DNA from 4 places in the Nostoc sp. TCL26-01 genome. Region 4 is predicted to be linked to each of the others. Evidence: predicted binding sites of a transcription regulator. Region 4 holds the regulator's gene; each other region holds the start of a gene.
What was found. Region 4 encodes NtcA, which controls nitrogen genes in cyanobacteria. Its sites were predicted from a motif close to TNTGTANNNNNNNNTACANA; they were not measured.

Region 1 (4,544 bases), 3.3 Mb from region 4:
CAATTGATCAAATTTTTGACAGAATTCGTCAGTATCTCAACTCCCTCAATCGTCCAGAACTTAACTACGAGGGGATTCGAGAAGACTTTGCTAAATTATTTGACGATCCCCAAGCCGGGTTTGAGGCTTTGCGCGATCGCCTGAGTCAGTTCGACCGTGATACCCTAGTCGCTATCCTCAGTTCTCGTGAAGATATTTCCGAGTCCGATGTTAACCGTGTCATCGACCAAATCGAAGCCGCACGAGATAGTGTATTGCATCGCGCCGAACGCATCCAACAAGAAACCCAAAAACGCCTCAAAGCCGTCCGACATCAAGCTAAAAAACAAGTAGAAGCAACCAGAAAAACTGTTGCTAGTGCTGCTTGGTGGTTATTTGGTACAGCTTTATCTTCTCTAGTCGCTAGTGCAATTGCTGGTGCGATCGCTGTTACAGGTTAACTGACCTCTCTCCAAACCTCTCTCCTTGTAGGAGAAAGGCTTTGAATCTTGCTCCCCTTCCCTTGTAGGGAAGGGGTTGGGGGTTAGGTTTGTATTAGATTAAGACGGTGCGTTACTTCGTTAACGCACCCTACAAAAATAAAAATCTATCGCCACATTTAAAGCTTGCCACGCCACTACATTGAAAAACGCCATAATAAAAAACCTCGGTAGCAAACCGAGGCTAGAAGGAGAAGTCCAAATGTCAATGAAAGATACCGATACCGAATTCAGCGTTGATGAACCAACTAAAAACAAGAAGCCTATATCAAAGTAGTAACGTGTAGATTGTTACTACCTTTACTTAGTAAGTCTTGCTAACACAGCTGCGTCAAATGATTATCAGCAGCCACATGAATTCCTTGTTTGGTAACTCAATTGTTATCTTATGTAAATGATTGTAACAGAATCTTTACGAATCGATCAACAAGTTAATATTAACAAAAACAAATATTTAATATAAGTTTTATTTATAGATAAAAATAGTACTAGTAATACTCTTGACGACACATAGAAAATTATAAGAGCATCTGGTCACAAGCTAATAAAAATCTGGGTAATTATCAAAAATCTGGATCTGAAGAGTTAGTTAGCAGAGTGCATCAGTACGAATAATTCCTCAGTATTTTCAGATGCTATTTAACTGACACAATCTGCATATTTAATACTTTTTATACTTGAGTCATGCGTTTTTCTTTGAGATAGGTAAACACAGATTTATCTCCAATATCAGGAGGAATAGCTTGCACCGCTTTACGCACGGCAAACACTAGAAAGAAAATTGCCCAAATGCCTAACAGAACTTGTTCCCATTGAGTTGGTAAAATTCCTAGCAAATGACCCAACAACAAAAGGGGTACAGTTACGGTCAATATTTTAGTTTCTAGACGATGAAAACAAAAAGCTTCTTTAAAATAGATGCCTGTTAAAGCCGCGAAAGTAAAACCAACACCCAAAATAGTTAAGGGTTGGTTGTAGACAGTAACAGCAAAAGGTTGATCATCAAAATGAGCGATCGCTAATGCAGCAATGCTACCAATCAACCAAAACGCCTGCAATAGTCTATGCAACGGTGCGAGGTAAATATGAATAGTCAGCAAACTTACACCCAAGGCTAAAGTGAAGCAAGTATATAAAGGTGTCAGTGCTTGTAATACAGGGGGATGATTGTTGAATAAGACTAAAGCGCTGCCCACAGCAAAGCAAACAGCCGCTACCATTAAGCCAGCACGATAGATAATCACACCATTGCGATCGCTCTGATCAATAGTAAACTCCCCAAACTGACCTTGATAAACTTCTGGAACAGATATTGTTGATGTAGTCATAAGTAAATGGGTAATGGGTAATGGGTAAGAGTCATTGGTCATTATTTCTTCATTTTGAATTTTGAATTTTGAATTGATTTTGCACTCAGCACTCACTAATTACTTCTAGGGTATCTTGTAAGTCGAGTTGTAACTGTGTGTGTGCGTTACCGCTATTGATGGCAATTTCTATCCAGCCATGACTGCCAATTAAAGCTGTGGCTTCTCCAGGTTGGACATTACTATAGGTGTCACATCCTGGAATGATCAAACCATTAATTTTTACATACCATTTTTTGTCCTGGACGTAACTACCGGGAATATTGCTGACCAAGTTACCAAAGTAATCTATATATTGAATACAACCAATTGCACCAGTTGTTGTTTGCCTACAATGCTGAATATCTATCTGTACTAAGGCTGTGGTGTCGATTTCTTCTCCTAGCTGTTGGAGAGGGACACCACTAGCAAGATGAGCGCCGACTGGTGCAAAAATATCTCTACCGTGAAAAGTATTGCTAGGTTTGGGGATTCGCCAATATTGGGAATTAGTCAGTTCGACGGCAGCAATTGCTGGAGTTTGGGCTAATACACCACTAAAGATACCGTTATCTGGCCCCACTAGCAACCCATGAGCAAATTCTACTGCGATCGCTCGTCTTGTGCTACCCACACCTGGATCTACTATTGCCACGTGTATAGTTCCCTCTGGGAAGTAAGGATAGGCATTTAGCAAACAAAACCTAGCAGCAGCAAGATTTTGCGGTGGTATCTGATGGGTTAAGTCTACCACCTGCACATGAGGATTAATCTGCCAAATTACTCCTTTCATCACAGCAGCATAGACATCGCGATCGCCAAAATCGCTCAATAAAGTCAGAATTTGCTGATTTGATAACTTTTTTGAGATAAAACTCATCATAGGCGTACATAAAATCAAAAAAATCTGTAACAAAGACTACGAAAATTGTGTTATGTTAGGAATCACAGATATAAAGTAGAAAACTTAAAGAGGTTCAACTATGACTCAAAACAGACTCAAAGCAGGTAATGCTGCTCAAGAAGTACACAAACTCAATATTCAAAGAAATATCGAGCATCGCTTAGAAGTAGCGCGAGCTAAAGGTGATGAAAGGCTAGTTCGGCAGCTAGAAGCTGAATTAAGACAATTTGCTTAATTTTTCAGGTTCATTTGTTCATAGTGTTGTTGTGTTACCCCGCCTACGCGGGTTTTTTATTATTTTCTCTGTGTCTTTGTGGTTAAATAATATTTTTCTACCACAAAGGCACAGAGACACAGAGGAGACTCCCCACTCATCGTTAGAGGGTGTTGGAAAAGTTTCAGTAGGTATAAAAATGTCATTCTGACTGGAGCGGAGCGTAAGGAAGAATCTAGGTTTTGTGGCACATATTGAGATGTTTCATTCCGCTACGCTGCATTCAACATGACAAAGAAACAGACTTTTCAAACGTCCTCTTAGAATAGTAAAGAAAGCTCTCCTGTGTTTTGATACTAATGGGTGAGTAATTTATTGCTGATTTGCTACAAGCTAAATATCAGCAGTTCCGTGAAACTGGTAAGGGTGCGATGACAAGACGAGAAAACAATTCTTGGATAAACCGTGTTGCTGATGTCTGGAGAAAGACAACAGACGGTTTAGTGCAGAGTTTGCCCCTTGAACAGGTTTCACAGAGGTTTGTACAGTGGTTTAGTGTTGATGAAGCGGAAATTGCTGATATTTTAGAGAAAGTACGGGAAGAATTACCGACTACAGAAGCTTTATTGATTGGTAAACCGCAAGCAGGTAAAAGCTCAATTGTCAGAGGATTAACTGGTGTCTCATCTGAGATTGTGGGACAAGGGTTTCGTCCGCATACACAATATACTCAACGTTATGCTTATCCATCTGATGACTTACCCTTGTTAATTTTTACAGATACAGTCGGGCTGGGAGACGTTAACCAAGAAACTCAAGCAGTCATTCAGGAGTTGGTAGGAGATTTACAGCAGGAAAGTAGCCGGGTCAGAGTGTTGATTTTGACTGTGAAAATCAATGATTTTGCCACTGATACCCTACTACAAATTGCTCAAAATTTGCGTCAGCAATACCCTGAAGTTCCCTGTTTACTAGCAGTGACTTGTCTACACGAAGTATATCCCCCTGATGTGATCAATCATCCTCCATATCCACCAGACTACCCAGAAATCAACCGCACTTTCAGTGCTATTCAAACAGCTTTTGCTGGATTGTACGATCGCTCGATCCTGATCGACTTTACTCTAGAAGAAGACGGTTATGATCCAGTATTTTACGGTTTAGAGAGATTCCGCGATACCCTAGCAGAACTACTCCCAGAAGCAGAGGCGCAAGCTATTTATCAGCTATTAGATAAGCAAGTAAGTGAAAAACTCGGCAATCTCTACCGGGATGTAGGTAGACGTTATACTCTATCATTCGCTGTTATGGCAGCTACACTTGCAGCTGTACTGTTACCATTTGCTACTATGCCCGTACTTACGGCTTTGCAAGTATCGATGGTGACAATTTTGGGAAAACTATATGGTCAAACCTTGTCTCCATCACAAGCTGGTGGTATTGTGAGTGCGATCGCCGGTGGTTTTTTAGCCCAAGCCATAGGACGAGAATTAGTTAAGTTTATCCCAGGTTTTGGTAGTGCGATCGCTGCATCTTGGGCAGCTGCTTATACTTGGTCTTTAGGAGAGACAGCTTGTGTGTATTTTGGTGATTTAATGGGT
Region 2 (4,544 bases), 680 kb from region 4:
CCTGTCACACTTGTAGAAAATAGAATCATAAAAGCTGATATAAGATTTGGCTCAGGTACTTCCACTTTAATAAAACTTTCTGCGGACTCTAAAGTTACGATTTGAAATCCATTTGGATCTCTAAACTGGACTTCGCTTGCTGTTTTATTAACTGTGAAGAATGATTTTTCAGGGTTATTAATGAGTGTTAAATCATTGAAAAAACCTAACAGATTGTTAACATTAACATTGGCAAAATTACCGAAATCTGAAAACAGAGGATCATAATTAATTGATAAAAATGCACGCTCTATAGGTGATTCCATCTCGAAATTGATGTCAATGTTAATAATCTCTAGATTATTTATTTCATCTTTGTCTTTAGAAATAGTTAATTTACCGAATCCTGAAGAAGAAATATTAGTCTGAGCAACACCTGGATCAGGATTACGAGTTAAACTAAAATCTTTGATTGCTTGAAGATAAACTCCCCTTTCAAAGTCTACTAAATCTGTATCTTGGACTGTTAAATCAATCTTAAATTCATAACTACTGTTCCTTCCAAAACCTGACCATCTAGCTCTTTGAGCTTGAGCATCGTCGGGAAATAAGCAAAATAACCCTGCGGAAAGACAAACTAGTGCTGCTATTTTTTTCATTTTTTTACAACCTATAAGTAATTACACTTATATATACCATAATTTATAGGTATTATCTTACTGAAAAATACCTTGAATTTTGCATAAAAATACGGTACACTAGCTAATAGCTCATTATGCTGCCAATAATTAGTGATTTGACCTAAATTTCTTACGAAATTTATCAAACAGAAATCCAGACGCTGTAGGGGCGGGTTCACAAATATACTTCAATCATTCACGAATATCTCATGAACCCGCCCCTACCGTTTTGTGAGAAATGCAGGTTGAGAGTCTTTTTTGACAATGGAGTGTAGCTTTTTTCTAACTCCCGAAAAAATGGGGGAATCGGGAGTGTGAAGTTTGAACTATTTTCCCAATTCTTGCGATCGCCAGGTAGCTGCTTTGACGGCTTCGATTAAGGCTGAACGAAATCCGGCTTTTTCTAATTGAGCAATGCCGGCAATTGTTGTGCCACCGGGACTGGTAACTCTGTCTTTGAGTTCTGCGGGGTGGATTTTGCTCTCTTGCAATAGGGTAGCTGTCCCCAGGACTGTTTGTAGAGCTAGTTGATTGGCAATGCCTCTGGGTAAGCCAGCAGCAACTCCACCATCGGCGAGGGCTTCTACTAACAAAGCCACATAAGCGGGGCCACTACCAGATAGTCCGGTGACTGCATCCATTAAAGATTCGGCTACTTCTACCACTTCCCCGACTGCGGCAAAAATTTGTCCGGCTAACTGATGGTGCTTGGCGTTGGTATACGCACCAGGACAGATGGCGGTAATACCTGCGCCCACGGTGGCTGGGGTGTTGGGCATGGCTCTAATGACTGGTATTTGCGGAAATGCCGCTTCTAGCTGATGTAGCGAAACTCCAGCCAAGATGGAAATCACTAGAGGCGAGTGTTCTATTGTGAGAATATCTGCTAATTCTTGAGCGATCGCACTAAATACCTGCGGCTTTACTGCCAAAAACACAACTTCTTGGGATTGGGTGAACACCAAGCTGTTATCTGTGGTGACACTCACATCATACTGCTGCTGTAAAAAAGCTTGGCGTGCTGCTTGGGGTTCGCTGACTATCACCTCTGAGGGTTGATAAATTCCCCTGGCAATCAGGCGGGATAACAGTGCTTCTCCCATTACCCCACCACCAATTAAACCAAATTTTATAGTCATGAGTTACTACTCAACAGTCAATAGTCAATAGTCAATAGTCAAAAACTGAGAGCTTTGGACTCTTGACTATGGACTATTGACTAATTTAACTCTATTGTGCTGCCATGCGGTTAGTTTCGTTACCCCAAGTTGTTGGGGTGGGAGGAACTGGACGTGAAGGGCGCGCTGGGGGTTGGGGTACTTCATGAATAACTCCACCTTGGGTGCTAACTTGCACGCAACTGGGCGTAAACAAAAAGATACTTTCGCCAATACGCTCTTGATGTCCGTCTAGGGCGTAAGTACCACCTGCAACAAAATCAACTGCTCGTTGAGCTTGATCTGGGTCCATGATAGTCAAGTTCAACACTACTGACTTGCGCTCACGTAATGCTTGAATTGCCTGGGGCATTTCTTCAAATGTACGAGGTTCAAGTACCAATACTTCTGAAATTCCGTTAATTGCTCCTGGCATACCAATCACATTCCCCATTGTCGATTTTGTTCCTGTTGCTACGTCATCACCCATTGTATTCATGGGTTCGCGCCAACGTCGATTGTTTGGAGCAGCCTCGGTTGGTGCTGGTTGGGGGTTTTCTTGTTGATACAGATTTTGGTAATTATCTGTATCTGCTTCTTCCTCGTAGTATTCGTATTCCACTTGCTCGTTGAGACCAACAAAGTCTCGTAGCTTGGAAAATATGTTGTTCATTTAGTTGCACTCCTTTTGCAATTTGCCTCTATTGATTCAGTTCATAAGTTGACGTAGCTAATGCGATCGCTACAACAGGCAGGAAGCCTCACAATTTTATCGTTATTTGTAGCATCTACTACTGCTATGGGCAACGAACTGGCGTTGTTGATAACGCCTGTACATTAACCTAGATACAATAATTGAGTCAAGATTATATCCCAACATTTCTTCCAAAGAAAGTTAAATAAACTTGACTTTTGCTTGATTTTCTAAATGTTTATTTTTGTTTACATCAAAAAAATAGTATTTTTTATTACCAAAGCAATGTATTGACTTAAGTAATACGTAGTCAGCAGTGATTGATACCCTCAAAAAAGCACGAGTGCTTCTGCTTAAGTGCGTTTGCCAAACAAAATGGTTCCTAATCTTACCATCGTTGCTCCAGCTTGCACTGCTAGTTGGTAGTCCCCTGACATCCCCATTGACAACTGTGCCATTTTCAGGTGAGACCAGTTTTGTGCTTGAATTTCTTTTGCTAATTGATACGTAGTATGAAATACATTTAAAATTTCCGTATCAGCTAAACCAAAAGGCGGAATTGTCATTAAACCCTGAATTTGTAAATTTTTACACTGGTCGAGGGCTGGTAAATCTGCTTGTAATTCTGATACACTCCATCCCGACTTTTGAGGATCTGGAAGAATTTTTACTTGTAGACACACCTGACAACTAACTCCTAGCTGTGATGCTAGTTGATCTAAGCGCTGTGCTAACTTCAGATTATCGACAGAGTGAATCCAGTCAAATTGTTCCAGGGCTTTTTTGGCTTTATTCGCTTGCAAATGACCGATAAAGTGCCAAGTAATATCCGATAAGTCTGATAACTCGGCTTGTTTACTAGCCGCTTCTTGAATGCGATTTTCACCAAAATCACGGACACCAGCAGCATAGGCTAAACGAATAACCTCAGCCGACATTTGCTTAGTCACAGCAATCAACTTGACTGAAGGCGGAAGTGAGTTACGAATTTGCGTAATCCGTTCGTGAATCGAACTAATCATTGGAAGGTGCGTTGGAAAACACTCTGAAGCTGATCGTACTCCTGTAATTGACCATTGCGACGCAAAGTACGCAAGCGATTTTCCAATAACATTCTGGCTTCAGTACGCCCTATCGGCTGAAACTTAATAGCTTTAATGTCATTCGCCACTAAAAAGAATAAGCGCTGGGCATAAAGTGTCGTAAACAGATCCTGGTTGTCATCAACCATGCAAATCCGGTACAACAAACCCCATGTAGGGTGATTTATGTAAGTTTCTGCGTTTTCTGGATTCATCTAATAATCAAGTATGAAAATCTATAATTGTTGCCGCCGTGAAATACAAACACTCTGCTGATGATGTCCCTCTTTTGCTAAAATATTTGTGCAGAGTGATGATGAGAATCAGCAAATTCTACCCTTAAATGGCGCTCGTCAAGACCTTGATTTAGTTTCCATCAGCTAGATGAAGCTAACAGTGAGAAAAAACGAAAGGTTTGATAAAGAATCTCAGCTACAACACCCGTAAAGCCATTATTGCCATCTGCTTGGCATGATTCATCTCCAGTTATCATGGGCAGCATAGAAAATCCCTTACTTGTTCGTTGGAAGTTGTCTGTAACGACGGGATGCGCCCTTCTCTCCATGTTGGCATAATTATCACTGATCGGAGAAAAATAGCCAACAGGCGCATTCTCCTAATAATTCTTCAGAATAACAGTCTGTATTGCTACAGTTTGGGCTATTCTCTCTGTGCCTTGGTGACTCTGTGGTAAAAAACGATTTATTTAACCACAGAGTCACAGCGAAAAGTCGGAGCGGAGGTTTCCTCCGTAGACGCTTTGCGGCTTGCCGCAGGCATCTGAACTTTTCAAGACAAAGACACAGAGTTAAGAAAGATCATTAAAACTCATGGCCTAAAACGATTCGTATGGCCCAAAATAGGGTTAGACTAGCGATCGCTATCCAATCCCATGATTTTAAGCGCAGATCATGCCAGGGGACGCGGTGTTCGTGGGGGCTGGTAAAACCGC
Region 3 (4,544 bases), 2.8 Mb from region 4:
GTTGTTTCTCGATGGGCTAGATATTACTAGTATAGCTTTGACCGATTTACGCGGTGCGATCGCCTACGTCCCTCAAGATAGTTTTTTGTTTAGTACCACTATTAAAAATAATATCCGCTACAGCGACCCCAATAGTCAATATGAAAATGTCGAGTATGTAGCTAAATTAGCGCAAATTCACCCAGAAATTATTAACTTTCCTCAGCAATATGAAACTCTCGTCGGTGAACGCGGTATTACCCTATCTGGTGGGCAAAGGCAGCGTACAGCTTTAGCTAGGGCTATGCTTGTCCATGCCCCCGTTTTAATCTTGGATGATGCCCTTTCCAGTGTAGATAATCAAACAGCTACACAAATCCTCAACAACCTCTCCGGTGGTACAGCACGCAAGACAGTAATTTTTATCACCCATCAACTTTCGGCGGCGGCAGTGGCTGATAGAATTTTTGTTATGGATAAAGGGAAAATTGTCCAGATTGGCAACCATCTCCAACTAGTCCAGAAAGATGGTCTTTACAGAAACTTATGGAGCCAGCACCAAGTAGAAGAACTACTCCGTTAGTTTTTCATTTCTCTGTGCCTCTGTGACTCTGTGGTAAACAACATAACTTTTCAAACCACAGAGACTAATCTTAGCATTAGTCAGATTTATGGATAGCGTTAGTTTTGATCACAGTCGGGGAAGTATAAAGTGTCAAAAAACTAACCTTAAATAACAATGTTGACCACATCAAAAGCTGTTCGTTACATTGGAGCGATCGCTGCTCTTATATTAATTAGTTTGTTAAGTTCTGTAAATGGATTATCACTGCAACATTCTATCTCTAACTTTGGAGATGGTTTCTTGTGGGGAGTAGCAGATCCAGTGCTTCACTTTGATAGTTTAGTCAATACCTTAGCTATTGGCTACATCGCATCTGGTATGATGCAAGCGGCATTCATCACTGGCTCGTTGATTGTTGCCACAGTTTTGGGTGGGCTGATGTCTTTATCACACATGAATCTACCCGGTGCAGAAATAGCTATTGCTGTTGCCAGTCTTGTGTTGAGTATTTTGTTGGTTACACCCAACCGTCCTCACTGGTTTATTTTAGCCGTATTAGGAGCGATCGCTGGTTTATCTCTCGGCTACCTTGATAGTCAATCAATTATTCAGGTGGGCGGAATATCGCAATTTACCTACTTGCTAGGTATGGTTTTATCTCTGTATGCAGTTGTGACTAGTGCCAAAAAAATTGGTCAAGCGATGAATCAGGAAACCATGTCTAGCGTATACCGGTTTGTCGGGTTAGCCATACTTGGTATCAGTATTGTATGTTTAGGCAACGTCATCGGCTAAGTAAATATCATTACATCCTCCAGATTGAAAAAAGCGATCGCTTCTCAACATAGTCAAGAGGCGATCGCTATATTAATTTATGTAACTCACTCCCTAGATATCCTGCTCGCTTAACTCACGAGTAATATGGTCAAATGGTTCATCCACAAAAGCAGTGTTGGTAACACCTGCACCTGCGACTTGATCCTTAACCAAATCCTTGAGAATTTGTACACCACGCACAGTTGGGCCAATGGGTACACCCAAAGAATTATAAGTTTCTCTTAACCCTTGCAGCACACGCTCATTGAGAACATCTGTGTTGCCAGCCACCAGCGCATAAGTAGCGTAGCGCAGGTAATAGTCCATATCCCGTAAACAAGCTGCATAACGACGAGTAGTGTAGGCATTGCCACCGGGACGAATCAACTCTGGTAGTTCTTCAAACAACTTAGCACCTGCTTGCTTGACAAGGGCTGCGGCATTGGAGTTGATTGCTGCTGCGGCTTGTACACGAGACGTACCACTTTCAAAATAAGATTTGAGGGTATCGAGCGCATTCCGGTCAAAATACCGACCAGCCACGTCATAATTCTTAATTAAGCTTGTTACTGCATCGCGCATTCCTTCTTCTCCCAATCGTTGCTATCTATGGTTTGATATTAATTTGGTTGCAACTACGCACCAGTAAATTTTTGTGCTATTAAAAATAGATTCGGCACAAAAATAATCTATCTGTTACTTAAAGGATTCTATGCCAAAGTTGACCCCTATGAGATTAACTTTCATGGTTTTGTGCAGATGTCGAAAGAAAGGTTAATATTACCTGTAATCCAGACAATCTGTAACAAAGACTACAAAACTGTCGAATGTTTTGAATCTACGATATTTCAGGTGTGTCACAACTTTGTTCCACTCAGTAGGGTTAGATGCTTTGGCAGATCCTGGTTTTAATTTAAGAAATTGGCAGAGTAAGGAGTAACAATGACAACCCCCCAAGAAGTGTTGAAGCTGATTCAAGATCAGAAAATTGAGCTTATTGACCTAAAATTCATCGATACAGTCGGTACTTGGCAACACCTCACCGTGTACCACAATCAAATCGATGAAAGCTCATTTTCTGATGGCGTACCTTTTGATGGTTCCAGCATCCGGGGTTGGAAAGCAATCAACGAATCCGACATGACAATGGTTCTCGATCCCAACACTGCCTGGATCGACCCATTCATGGAAGTGCCAACGCTGAGTCTAACTTGTAGCATCAAAGAACCTCGTACAGGAGAATGGTACAACCGTTGTCCACGAGTCATTGCTCAAAAAGCGATCGACTACTTAGTTTCTACCGGCATCGGTGATACAGCTTTCTTTGGCCCTGAAGCTGAATTTTTCATCTTTGACAGCGCCCGCTTTGCCCAAACCGCCAACGAAGGCTACTATTTCTTAGACTCTGTAGAAGGTAGCTGGAACTCTGGTAGAGATGAAGGCCCCAACCTGGGTTACAAACCACGCTTCAAAGAGGGTTATTTCCCAGTTTCCCCCACGGATTCTTTCCAAGACATCCGGACAGAAATGCTGTTAACAATGGCAAAATGTGGCGTACCCATCGAAAAGCATCACCATGAAGTTGCGACCGGTGGACAGTGCGAACTCGGTTTCCGCTTTGGTAAATTGATCGAAGCGGCTGACTGGTTGATGATTTACAAATACGTCATCAAGAACGTTGCTAAAAAATACGGCAAAACCGTCACCTTCATGCCAAAACCAATTTTTGGCGATAACGGTTCCGGTATGCACTGTCACCAATCTATCTGGAAGGATGGTCAACCCCTGTTCGCCGGTGATCAGTATGCTGGTTTGAGTGAAATGGGCTTGTACTACATTGGTGGTATCCTCAAACACGCACCAGCACTCTTGGCTATTACCAACCCCAGCACCAACTCTTACAAACGCCTAGTTCCTGGTTATGAAGCACCAGTTAACTTAGCTTATTCTCAAGGTAATCGTTCTGCTTCTGTGCGGATTCCTCTGTCTGGTACTAACCCCAAAGCCAAGCGTTTAGAGTTCCGTTGTCCAGATGCTACCTCTAACCCATACTTGGCATTTGCTGCCATGCTGTGTGCTGGTATTGATGGTATTAAGAACAAAATCCATCCTGGTGAACCCTTAGATAAAAATATCTATGAACTCTCTCCAGAAGAATTAGCCAAAGTTCCTTCTACACCCGGTTCTCTGGAACTAGCATTGGAAGCACTAGAAAACGATCACGCTTTCTTAACAGGATCAGGAGTCTTTACTGAAGACTTTATCCAAAACTGGATTGATTACAAACTAGCTAACGAAGTTAAACAGTTGCAACTCCGTCCTCATCCCTATGAGTTCTACATCTACTACGATGCTTAATTAAGAACTGTAATTAAGATTATAAATTGCCACCCATAAGGGTGGCTTTTTTGCTGGCAATTTGATTGAGAAGATGATCTTAGTTAGCTCATCGACGCATTGCTGCGACCATAAATTGTTCTGGTAGTAGGATCAATCTTCCCTTGAGTGGGATTCCAATAGTGGGATAGTTCTTCTGTAGGTAAGCCAAGTTCTTGTGCGGAACGCATCAGCATCGATTGTTGACGGTTCTTCACTTGTTGATATTGGCGCATCATAATGGCACGAGATTTTTCTTGAATAGACATAGAATATTTCTCCTAGTGATAGTGATATTAATTTAATTTCATGCTTGTAAAAATTAGTTTAGCAAAAATTCTGTATCTTATGCTACGAAATTGATTATTTGTTATAAATTTTAATATACTGAGGCAGTAGAGCAAAAAGATTGCTCAATTCACACTTAGTTTGCTATGAGGAATTTTTAACAGCCATTGCATAAGTGAAGGAAGTTTTACCGATAGCTAAAAGTGGAAAATTTTCATAAATCATCAGCAAAAAATCACATACAAATTTCGGAGAGCTGAATATGCGACGAATTGCCATTATCGGAGCAGGTCAAGCAGGACTGCACTTAGCTGTTAATCTAGTTGATGCAGGTTATGGAGTGACCTTGTTTAGCGATCGCACTCCAGAAGCGATCCTCAATGGTAAACCAGGAGGAATGCCAGTACTGTTTCCTAATTCAATGCAACTTGAAGAAAGGCTAAATTTTTGGCAAGAGGAATTTCCCGGTAGCGATGTCTTCCGCAGCGAAGTGTTAGACCCAGAAGGAAACCTGGCCTTA
Region 4 (4,544 bases):
GGTTGTAATTATACATAATACTTCGGTGGTTAACAGTTATTATTTAAGTACTAAAAATAATTTGCCCGTTTTGAATTGCTACTAATTTAACTCTTAAAGGCCCTGCGGTGTAAGTATCTTCGGTGGCGATCGCTTTTATTTCGATTGGTTGACTAACTTGTCCTAGTAAAGAGATAAAACGAACAAAAGCACCATCTATTTGCACACCTTCCACGATGCCGGCATTTCTCGCCCGAAATTGCGATGCGGAAATTAATAAATCTAGTCTTTGCCTGAGTTGATAGGATGTCATGGTTTTAGGATCAGCCGTAGTGGTGGCTAAAACCTCACCGCCAGAAAATACTAAGACATTTCTGGCTGTATCAGCGAAAAATTCTATTTGCTTTTCTCCCCTCACATAATTGCCAGCCGAGAATATTCTCACTACATATTCTCTACCATCATCAATTTGTTTAACTAGCTGGTCAACTCTATCTGGAGTCACACGTAGTAGTTCTGTTTCTGTAAAATTTGTTCCAGGTTCTGTTAATTCGATATTAGCGTTACGGTTGGCTTCTCGTAGTAGTTGTATGATTACCTGACGAGCTGCTGTAGCTTGGTTAACGCGAACTACACCACCGGCTAAAACTTGCCCACGCACTAATGCTAGTTTACCTAAACGTAAATCACGATATGACTGGTAATATTTTTCCAGTCTAGCTACTTCTTGTTCTAAATAATCTTGCTGTTTTTCTAATTCTTTGAGACGAGATTCTCTCTTAGCAATTACTTCTTCGCGGGCTGTAATTTCTACGTTGCGATTTTGGATGAGTTTATCGAGTTGGGAAATTTTGCGATCGCGTTGTTCTATAGTTTCTTGGCGATTAGCTAGTTCCCTATCGCGTTGTTCTATAGCTTTTTGGCGGTTAGCTAGTTCTCGATCCCGTTGTTCTATGGCTTTTTTGGCTTCTGCAAATAATTTTTGGCGTTCTGTCCTGAGTTGTTCAACTGCTGCTTGTAGGGCTTTTCTTTGATTGTAAACGCTTTGTAGTTCAGCGATCGCTCGCCTATATTGTGTGACTATTTGCCCAAGTTGTTTTTGTGTACGCTGGAATTGTGATTGGGTTTGTGCTAAGTCTTTTTGCGCTTTTAATTTTTCTTTTTTAGCTTCGTCTCGCTGAGTTTCTACCTGTTTTTTATCGTTTCTTGTAATCTCTAATTCTTGATTGGCTTTATTGCGCTCATTTTCTACCTGACTTTTTTGGGCTTCTGCGACTTTTAACTGTTCCCGCTTTTGTCTGAGGTCTTTTTGAATATCTTCTAACTCAAAAACCCCTTTGCGTAAGCCTTCGTCAGCAATAAACAAGATTGCCAGGGTTGTGGCTGAAATCAACCCACCAGTGAGAATAGTTACCAGTACAGCCGTATTTTTGGGGCGAAGCTTAAATAGAGAGAGGCGGGCTTTGCCAACTCTTGTGCCGATGCGATCGCCAACAGTGGCAATTACGCCTCCCAAAATTAGAATTGCTGCGATGAGGATGTACCCGGTGGTCATCTTCCGCTACCGAAATGCGTCCAGATACAGCCTACTACTTTCAATCATTATCTGTGGAGTATGGGAGGGTAACAATAGCCGAAATTACTCAAGATTTTAGATTTACTTCCAACTATGGGTGTTACTTAAAGAAATATAACACGAGCCACCCTTCCTCACTCCATCAGCTTTTAACAGTTATCAGTTATCAGTTATCAGTGAAGAGTGATGTATTTATCCTTGGCGAAACACCGCACCAATTAGTGGTAGGCGTTGGTGGTGGGTTTAAATCCCCCACCATACGCTGTGATAACTGTTCACTGATTTAAGTGAACTGCCGACTGAGAGTTACGGGTTTATGCACAGTGATTTTCTTTTTGTGGATAGAAATCATCTTCTTCTCACGCAAATCCCCTAATAACCGAGTAACGGTAACGCGAGTAGAACCGATGGCTTCAGCGATCGCTTGATGAGATAGCTTCAGATCAATGGTGATGCCATCAGCACAAGGCACACCAAAATCACGACAGAGAATCAACAGAAAACTCACCAACCTCGAACCCATATCCCGGTGAGCTAAGGTTTCAATCATCATCTCTGTTTGCAGAATCCGCGAAGATAGACCCCGCAGCATCAACATCGATAATTCTGGATTTTCCTTGAGTGCTTGCTCAACTTGTTCAATTGGTGCAGACAATAACTCTACAGGTGTAAATGCCACCGCATGATAAAACCGATCCGACTTGTTTCCTGTCAACAAAGACAACACACCAAAAACGCTATTTTCTCTCAGCAGTGCAACTGTAATTTCTTCTCCTGCCTCGTACACCCTGGAAAGTTTCACAGCGCCTTTCAAAAGAAAATAAACTCGTTCAGCTGGATCGCCAGGAAAAAAGATCGTTTTATTGCGTTCAAACGTTTCGACAACAGGCGGAAAAGCGCCGGTTGCCATCTGACGAAAAACATTTGCTAGGGCCTTATCTTGTGTCACGATCATCTCCCTTCCCCTACCCAATGCCGGAAAAACAAAAAATCAAAACTAATTACCTAAGAATACACCTGAAAAATCAATAAAGCACCGTTAACCTTTCTGTACTTTACTATACTCAAACATACAACTTTATAGTTATTTGTTCATAATGATACCCAATTTCTGCTATTTTTAGCTAGCTGTTCTTGATAGATACTTCTACTTCATGTAACCATCAGGTTTTTTGCATAAAAAATTAAGTAATCTTGAAAAAATCTTCAGCAATAACAGACATTTTTATTTGAGAAAACATTCTTACTAATAATCATTTTGACGAATCCTGTATAAAACAAAGACAAACGCACCCCAGATTCTAGTATGCTCCTAATGAAGGCATTTAGGGGATGGAGGCTAGAGGCTAGGGGCTAGAAAGGAGCAGAGGAGAATAAGAATTGCCACGGACAACTGACAACTCACTACTCAGCACTCAGCACGGGCTGCATCGCTCCGCTTTCGCTAACAGCACTCATTACTCATTCTCAGCACTCTTTACTAATGAATCTCTCACGTTAATTACATCAAAAGTTTTTATGCTGAATCTGACTGGAAAAAACGCCCTGGTTACAGGTATCGCCAATAATCGCTCTATTGCTTGGGGAATTGCCCAACAACTGCACGCTGCCGGAGCTAATCTTGGTATAACTTACCTACCAGATGAAAAAGGCAAAATGGAGAAGAAAGTTGCCGAACTAGTAGAACCACTCAACCCTAGTTTATTTCTTCCCTGTAATGTCCAAAACGACGAACAGATTCAGTCTACCTTTGAAACCATCCGTGATAAATGGGGTAGGGTAGATATTCTGATTCACTGTCTTGCTTTTGCTAACAAAGATGATTTGACAGGAGATTTTAGCCAAACTTCTCGCGCTGGTTTTGCCACTGCTTTAGAAATTAGTACCTATTCGTTGGTGCAGTTAAGTGGTGCAGCAAAACCTCTAATGACAGAAGGCGGTAGCATCATTACATTGACCTATTTAGGTGGTGTGAGAGCAGTGCCTAACTACAACGTTATGGGAGTTGCCAAAGCAGGATTAGAATCGAGTGTGCGTTATTTAGCATCAGAATTAGGCCCCCAAAATATTCGGGTAAATGCCATATCTGCCGGCCCCATCCGCACCTTAGCATCCAGCGCCGTTGGTGGCATTTTAGATATGATTCACCATGTAGAACAAGTAGCACCCCTGCGTCGTACTGTCACCCAGTTAGAAGTGGGCAATACTGCGGCATTCTTGGCCAGTGATTTAGCTAGCGGCATCACCGGACAAGTCCTGTACGTGGATGCAGGGTATGAAATCATGGGAATGTAATAGGATGAGGGGATGGGGAAAGAGGGAGATGGGGGAAAGAACCTATACAAGTTTTTCCCTTTGTCCCCTTCCTTGTCCCCTTGTCCCCTTGTCCCCAGTCTCTATGCAAATCACCAATTATCCCCAAGTAAATTTATCTTCCTTACCGCGAATTGCCTCTGTTCACCGGACAACAGGGGAAACTGATATCGAGGTGACAATCAATCTAGATGGTACAGGCATTTGTAACGCAGCCACTGGTATTCCGTTTTTAGACCATATGTTGCATCAGATTTCCTCCCACGGATTGATTGACTTGGATGTCAGAGCCAAGGGAGACTGGGAAATTGATGATCACCACACAAATGAAGACGTAGGTATCACTTTAGGACAAGCTTTATATCAAGCATTAGGCGATCGCAAAGGTATTGTCCGCTTTGGTAATTTTCTCGCACCTTTAGACGAAGCTTTAGTACAAGTAGCCCTCGATTTCTCTGGCCGTCCTCACCTCAGCTACGGCTTGCAAATTCCGACTCAACGGGTAGGAACCTATGACACGCAATTAGTGAGAGAATTTTTTGTAGCATTGGTCAACCATAGCCAAATGACACTGCATATTCGCCAATTAGACGGCATCAATTCCCATCACATCATTGAAGCTACATTTAAAGCCTTTGCCAGAGCCACCAGAATGGCAATAGAGGTAGATCCTCGC

Region 1: the regulator NtcA is predicted to act here: its motif matches at 2,732-2,751, upstream of FD725_RS12730 (S-adenosyl-l-methionine hydroxide adenosyltransferase family protein).
Region 2: the regulator NtcA is predicted to act here: its motif matches at 2,595-2,614, upstream of FD725_RS01445 (cell division protein SepF).
Region 3: the regulator NtcA is predicted to act here: its motif matches at 2,160-2,179, upstream of glnA (type I glutamate--ammonia ligase).

What each region holds. Positions count from the first base shown of each region.
Region 1 is NZ_CP040297.1:2,971,021-2,975,564, forward strand. Features, by position in the region: gene FD725_RS12720 (MFS transporter) at 1-440, shown strand, start outside; gene FD725_RS12725 (DUF2301 domain-containing membrane protein) at 1,151-1,807, opposite strand; gene FD725_RS12730 (S-adenosyl-l-methionine hydroxide adenosyltransferase family protein) at 1,893-2,708, opposite strand; gene FD725_RS12735 (hypothetical protein) at 2,809-2,964, shown strand; gene FD725_RS12740 (GTPase family protein) at 3,375-4,544, shown strand, end outside.
Region 2 is NZ_CP040297.1:348,241-352,784, forward strand. Features, by position in the region: gene FD725_RS01435 (hypothetical protein) at 1-638, opposite strand, end outside; gene proC (pyrroline-5-carboxylate reductase) at 986-1,798, opposite strand; gene FD725_RS01445 (cell division protein SepF) at 1,890-2,489, opposite strand; gene FD725_RS01450 (YggS family pyridoxal phosphate-dependent enzyme) at 2,864-3,532, opposite strand; gene pipX (transcriptional coactivator PipX) at 3,529-3,807, opposite strand; gene FD725_RS32255 (hypothetical protein) at 3,969-4,094, opposite strand; gene FD725_RS01460 (energy-coupling factor transporter transmembrane protein EcfT) at 4,414-4,544, opposite strand, start outside.
Region 3 is NZ_CP040297.1:2,501,894-2,506,437, forward strand. Features, by position in the region: gene FD725_RS10795 (ABC transporter ATP-binding protein) at 1-562, shown strand, start outside; gene FD725_RS10800 (HupE/UreJ family protein) at 719-1,339, shown strand; gene apcB (allophycocyanin subunit beta) at 1,433-1,942, opposite strand; gene glnA (type I glutamate--ammonia ligase) at 2,303-3,718, shown strand; gene FD725_RS10815 (hypothetical protein) at 3,802-4,005, opposite strand; gene FD725_RS10820 (styrene monooxygenase/indole monooxygenase family protein) at 4,287-4,544, shown strand, end outside.
Region 4 is NZ_CP040297.1:6,434,166-6,438,709, reverse strand. Features, by position in the region: gene FD725_RS27870 (Uma2 family endonuclease) at 1-16, opposite strand, end outside; gene FD725_RS27865 (DUF3084 domain-containing protein) at 44-1,534, opposite strand; gene ntcA (global nitrogen regulator NtcA) at 1,839-2,510, opposite strand; gene fabI (enoyl-ACP reductase FabI) at 3,074-3,850, shown strand; gene hisB (imidazoleglycerol-phosphate dehydratase HisB) at 3,954-4,544, shown strand, end outside.